Tahibacter amnicola: one gene and its partner. The protein of the gene in region 2 binds, or shares a complex with, the protein of the main gene of each other region. Links are inferred from orthologs where the notes say so. Each region holds a gene or a part of one and is shown on either strand. Other genes may lie near its edges. The genes, in order: accD and accC.

The links.
Region 1: the proteins of accC (region 2) and accD are in contact, whole or in part, in a solved structure (PDB 8UXZ), measured with the Escherichia coli proteins. The link is inferred for Tahibacter amnicola from one-to-one orthologs.

Annotation. Positions count from the first base shown.
Region 1 is NZ_CP104694.1:5,011,532-5,014,633, forward strand. What follows is about bases 1-2,783. They hold accD (acetyl-CoA carboxylase, carboxyltransferase subunit beta), read right to left. Parts: upstream 1,934-2,783; coding sequence 1,067-1,933; downstream 1-1,066. Other genes in these bases: folC (bifunctional tetrahydrofolate synthase/dihydrofolate synthase), read right to left, coding at 1-1,051; trpA (tryptophan synthase subunit alpha), read right to left, coding at 2,052-2,783. Outside these bases: more of trpA, read right to left, coding at 2,784-2,870; trpB (tryptophan synthase subunit beta), read right to left, coding at 2,946-3,102.
Region 2 is NZ_CP104694.1:903,945-907,175, forward strand. What follows is about bases 108-3,019. They hold accC (acetyl-CoA carboxylase biotin carboxylase subunit), read right to left. Parts: upstream 2,292-3,019; coding sequence 924-2,291; downstream 108-923. Other genes in these bases: prmA (50S ribosomal protein L11 methyltransferase), read right to left, coding at 108-761; accB (acetyl-CoA carboxylase biotin carboxyl carrier protein), read right to left, coding at 2,305-2,784; aroQ (type II 3-dehydroquinate dehydratase), read right to left, coding at 2,832-3,019. Outside these bases: more of prmA, read right to left, coding at 1-107; more of aroQ, read right to left, coding at 3,020-3,231. UniProt on the Escherichia coli protein: This protein is a component of the acetyl coenzyme A carboxylase complex; first, biotin carboxylase catalyzes the carboxylation of the carrier protein and then the transcarboxylase transfers the carboxyl group to form malonyl-CoA.

The DNA of each region.
Region 1 (3,102 bases), 4.1 Mb from region 2 along the record:
GGTGCCAATGGACAAACCGATCAGCCAGTGGCCGGACGATACCCGCGATGTCCTTGTCCGCCAGCGCACTGAAAACTGCCATCGTCGGCCGGGACGGCTCCTGCGCCAGCCATTCGGCCAGGACGCCGGCGGCCTGGGGGTTGTGGGCGACGTCGATCACCAGCTCGCCGTCACCTACCCGCACGCGTTGCAACCGCCCCGCCACCTGTGCGGCCGCCACGCCCTTGATGATGGCATCGGGCAGGACTGGCATCCGCGACTGCAGCGCATCAACCAGGGCCACCGCTCCGGCAATGTTCTGCGGCTGGCACGGCGCGGCCAGCGCGGGCGGCGGAATCCGGTAGCGGGACGATCCACCGGTCCAATGCCAGCCATCGGCGGCCGGGGTCATCTGGAAGTCAACGCCGGCACGGTGGACCCGTGCTCCTGCCTCGGCCAGCGCCCGGAGCAGGCCGTCTGGTGGATGCGCCTCACTGACGACCGCAATCCGGTCCCGGCGCGCCACACCGGCTTTCTCGCGACCGATCGTGTCGCGGTCATTGCCCAGCCAATCCTGGTGATCCAGCGCAATCGTCGTGACCGCGACCGCATCTGCATCCACGATGTTGACGGCATCCAGACGTCCGCCGAGGCCCACCTCAAGTACGGCGACATCCAGCCCCGCCTGCGCGAAGAGCCACAGTGCGGCCAGCGTGCCGAATTCGAAATAGGTCAGCGGAATCGTTTCGCGCGCCTGCTCGATCTGGTCGAAGGCGGCAATGAGTGATGCGTCGGCGGCGTCCGCGCCATCGACGCGGACGCGCTCGTTGTAGCGCAACAGGTGCGGTGAGGTGTATGCACCTACCCGGTAGCCGGCGGCTGTCCAGATCGCTTCAAGCAGGGCGACGGTCGAACCTTTGCCGTTGGTTCCGGCCACCGTGACGACGGTTGCGGCCGGACGCGGCGCGCCCATGCGGCGCCAGACCTCGCTGGCACGGGCCAGGCCGAGATCGACGCCGAGCGCATGCACCTTCTGCTGGTAATCCAGCCATTCCTGCAGCGAATACGGCACGGCGTCCCCGGTGGATCAGGCGGCAACCCGCGGCTGGCGCATCAGCAGCGCGAGGATGTCGGCCAGTTTGTCGCGGATCTCGCGGCGGTCGACGATGGCGTCGACGGCACCGTGCTCGAGCAGGAATTCCGACCGCTGGAAGCCTTCGGGCAGAGTTTCGCGGACTGTCTGCTCAATCACGCGCGGGCCGGCAAAGCCGATCAGCGCCTTGGGTTCGGCAATGTTGAGGTCACCGAGCATGCCCAGGCTGGCGGAGACGCCGCCGGTCGTCGGGTGCGTCAGCACCGACACATACGGGATGCCCGCCGAACGGAGCCGGGCCAGGGCGGCCGACGTCTTGGCCATCTGCATCAGGGACAGCAGGCCTTCCTGCATCCGGGCGCCACCGGTGGCGGACCAGCACACCAGCGGTACGCGGTCGGCCAGTGCGCGCTCGGCGGCGCGGGTGAACTTCTCGCCAACCACCGACCCCATCGAGCCGCCCATATAGGTGAACTCGAAAGCCACGCCCACCAGCGGGCGGCCCTTGAGCTGGCCGCGCATGGCGATCAGGGCATCTTTCTCGCCGGTCTGCTTCTGTGCGGCGACGATGCGGTCCTTGTAGCGCTTGGAATCCTTGAACTTCAGCGTATCGACGGGCTCGAGGTCGGCAAACAGCTCCTCGGTGGTGCCATCGTCGAAGAAGGCGTTGAGCCGCTTGCGCGCCAGGATCGCGTGGTGATGACCGCACTGCGGGCACACTTCCAGATTGCGTTCCAGCTCGGGACGGTAGAGGACAGCCGCACAACCATCGCACTTTTCCCACAACCCTTCGGGCACCTTGCCTTTGCTCGTGCCCTGGGTACGGATGCGCGACGGCATCAATTTCGAAAGCCAGCTCATAGCATCGATTCTCCGTGTCGGCGCGGTCCACGCGACCATCGCCCGTTGCGACCCGAAGGGATCGCGCCAGCAGGCAGCGACCCCAATCCGACACCCATTCTACCTGGGTCCGGTCCGCTCAGGCGGCGTCGGCGCCCTCGACCGCATCGAGGGCGGTCCGGATCGGCGCCAGGAACTCGGTCGCGCGCCGGCAGGCCTCGACCGCCGATTCGCTGCCGGCAATCGTTTCCACCAGGGCGCTGCCGATCACCACGGCGTCTGCAAACTGCGCGATCGCCGCCGCCGAGGCCGCATCCTTCACGCCAAAGCCGACAGCGACCGGGGTACGGGCACGGGTGCGGATCGCGGCCACCTTCTCGCGCACCGCCTCGGTGCTCAGTCGTGCCGCCCCGGTAATGCCCGCAAAGGAGACGTAGTACAGGAAGCCCTGCGCCGTGTTGCAGATTGACTCCAGGCGCGCCGCATCGGTCGTGGGCGCCGCCAGGAAAATCTGGTTCAGCCCGGCATCGCGCAGAGGGGCGGCGGTGTCGAGCTCTTCCACCGGGCAATCCACCAGCAGCACGCCATCGACTCCGGCCTGGCGGGCGTCGCGGGCAAAACGCTCGAAGCCGTATATCTCGATCGGATTGAGGTATCCCATCAGGACAATCGGCGTGGCCGCGTCAGAGCGACGGAATTCAGCCACCCATTCGAGGATGCGGCGCAGGCCCACACCCTTCGCAAGAGCGCGCTCATTAGCGTGCTGGATCACCGGGCCATCGGCCATCGGGTCGGAGAACGGCACGCCCAGTTCGATGAGGTCGGCGCCCGCGGCGACCAGCGCATGCATCAGCGCCACGGTCGCATCAGGCAGTGGGTCGCCGCCGGTCACGAACGGAATGAGTCCGCGACGGCGCGCGGCGGCCAGTTCGGCAAAACGTTGATCAATTCGGTTCATCGGCGCGCGTACATCCGCTGAAGAGACAAGTGTGTCAGCGCCGGCCCCGGGCTTCCACCGGCGCCGACCTGGGGGTCAAAGCGTGAGGCCTTCGCGGCGGGCAATAGTATGAACGTCCTTGTCACCACGCCCGGACAGGTTCACCAGCACCAACTGGTCACGCGGCAGTTCGCGCGCCAGCTTGATGCCCTGGGCAATGGCGTGGCTCGATTCGAGCGCAGCCAGGATGCCC
Region 2 (3,231 bases):
AAGGGATGGCCCGGCTTGATGCTGGCGGCGAACAGCGGCGCCAGCTCATCCAGCGGTCCGGCGAGAATATTGGCGACGAGGATATCCTGCGGCACCGCGGTGTAGTCCGCCGGCAGCATCAGCTCCAGGGCGTCCACAACGCCGTTGCGTTCGGCGTTGTCGCGGCTGGATTCGAGTGCCTGGGGATCCAGGTCGACGCCGATGACGCGCGCGGCTCCCAGTTTCAACGCGGCAATCGCCAGCACGCCCGAACCGCAGCCGTAATCGACCACGGTCTTGCCGTTGAGGTCGACGCCGTCGAGCCATTCCAGGCACAGGGCCGTGGTGGGATGCGTGCCGGTGCCGAAAGCCAGGCCCGGATCCAGGCGGACGATGACGGCGTCGGCGGCATCGTCCGGCGGTTCGATGTTCCACGGGTAGATCCACAGCCGCCGGCCGAACTGCATCGGCTGGAAGGTATCCATCCAGGCGCGGGTCCAGTCCTCGTCGGGAACATCCCGGAACTGCAATTGATCCGGCGCGATTTCCGGTACCAGGTCGGTGAGCACGTGCACCAGGCCGACGCGATCGCACACGATGTCGAACAGCGCCGCCAGCTTGATCGTCGGCCAGACCGGTGTCTCGCCGGGCATGGGCTCGAAAATCGGATGGTCTTCGGCGTCGAGCAGGGTGACCGAGAGCGCGCCCAGCTCGTTGAGCGCCGATTCGATGCGTTCCTGCTGATCAGCGTGGAGGGTCAGCGAGAGTTCGATCCATGGCATGGCAGTGGGGCTCTTGATGTTGCGCGATCCGTGCGAAGAACGTGCCGGAGTTGTCGGGTGAGGTGGTATGCGGGCGGGGATGGCGCGCATTGTGGCCCGAATGGCGCTGTCTGGCGACCGTTCGGCGAAGTTCGCTTCGCCGCACGGTCGCCAGACAAATCGTCAGCCCAGGGTGATGCCTTTCTCGCGCTGCTCGGCGATGCGCTTCTCCAGATAATGGATGTTCTGGCCGCCGGTCTGGAAGCCGACGTCGGCCATGATGCGCTGCTGCAGTGGAATGTTCGTCTTGACGCCGTCGATCACCATCTCGGCCAGCGCCAGGCGCATGCGCGCGATGGCGGTCGCGCGGTCGCGTCCGTGCACGATCAGCTTGCCGATCATCGAATCGTAGTTCGGCGGGATGCGGTAGCCGTCATAGATGTGCGTGTCCAGGCGTACACCGGGGCCGCCGGCACCCAGGAAGCGCTTGACCGTGCCGGGGCTCGGCATGAAGGTTTCCGGATCTTCCGCGTTGATGCGGCACTCGATCGCATGGCCGGTCAGGCGGATGTCTTCCTGGCGGATCGACAGCTTCTCGCCCGCGGCGATCAGCAGTTGCTCACGGACCAGGTCGATGCCCGTCACCAGTTCGGTCACCGGGTGCTCCACCTGGATGCGCGTATTCATCTCGATGAAGTAGAAGCGACCGGCCTCGAACAGGAACTCGAAGGTGCCCGCGCCGCGATAGCCGATGCGCAGGCAGGCCTCCACGCAGACCCGGCCGATCTCGGCGCGCTGTTCGTCGCTGATGCCAGGTGCTGGCGCCTCTTCGACGACCTTCTGGTGGCGCCGCTGCATCGAGCAGTCGCGTTCGCCCAGGTGAATGGCATTGCCCTGGCCGTCAGCCAGCACCTGGATCTCGATGTGGCGCGGATTCTCGAGAAACTTCTCCATGTACACCATGTCGTTGCCGAACGCTGCCTTGGCCTCGGACTTGGTCATGGTGATGGCGTTATGCAGATGCGCCTCGGTGTGGACCACGCGCATGCCGCGGCCGCCGCCGCCGCCCGCCGCCTTGACGATCACCGGATAGCCGATGTCGCGGGCGATGCGGCCGTTCTCGATCGGATCGTCGCCCAGCGGGCCGCCGGAACCGGGCACGCAGGGCACGCCAGCCGCCTTCATGGCCTTGATCGCCTCGACCTTGTCGCCCATCAGGCGGATCACGCCCGGCGTCGGGCCGATGAAGATGAAGCCGGATTTCTCCACGCGCTCGGCGAAGTCGGCATTCTCGGACAGAAAGCCGTAGCCCGGGTGGATCGCCTGGGCGTCGGTCACTTCGGCCGCGGCGATGATCGCCGGCACGTTCAGGTAGCTTTCCGCCGCCGGCGCAGGACCGATGCAGACGGATTCATCCGCCATGCCGACGTGCTTGAGGTTGCGGTCGACCGTGGAATGCACGGCCACCGTCTTGATGCCCAGGGCGTGGCAGGCACGCAGCACGCGCAGGGCGATTTCGCCGCGATTGGCGATGACGACTTTGTCGAGCATGGCGATATCCCGCTCAGCCGATGACGAAGAGCGGTTCGTCGAACTCGATCGGCTGGCCGTTGCTGGCCAGGACTGCCACGACCGTGCCGCTGATGTCGGCCTCGATCTGGTTGAACATCTTCATCGCTTCGATGATGCCCAGCGTATCGCCGGCCTTGACCTGCTGCCCGACCTTCACGAACGCCGGTGCGTCGGGATTGGGCGAGGCGTAGAAGGTGCCGACCATCGGCGAACGGACGACGTGGCCTTCCGGCAGCGTCTTGCCCGAGGCCGCCGGTGCCGCCGGTTCGGATGCCGCGGGAGCGGACTGGCCGGCCCGGTGCTGCTCGACGTGAACGTGGGTCACCGGCTGCTGCGGCGCGGCCATGACCGGCACGGCCCCGCGCGGCATGCGCGACAGGCGGACGACTTCTTCACCTTCCTTGATTTCCAGTTCGGCCAGATTCGACTCTTCCAGGATGTCGATCAGCTTCTTGATTTTGCGCAAGTCCACGGACGGATCCTCACGGGTGCGGACAACAGGGATGGAATGGGGTGTGATCAGAGCCGGCGCAGCGCTGCTTCCAGCGCCAGCCGGTAGCTGTCGGCGCCGAAACCGGCGATGACACCCACGGCGATATCCGAGAAATACGAGTGATGACGGAATGGTTCGCGCGCGTGCACGTTCGAAAGGTGCAGTTCGATGAACGGCAGGGCGACTGCCAGCAGCGCGTCGCGCAGGGCCACGCTGGTGTGCGTGAACGCCGCCGGATTGAACAGGATGAAGGCCGTGCCATCGGCCCGGGCCGCATGAATGCGATCGATCAGCGCATGCTCGGCGTTGGACTGGAAGCTTTCCAGCTCGTGACCGGCAGCCTGCGCGGAGGTGATCAGATCACCTACGATCGTCGCCAGCGTGGCATGGCCATAGGTTTCCGGCTCGCGCGTGCCGAGCAGGTTC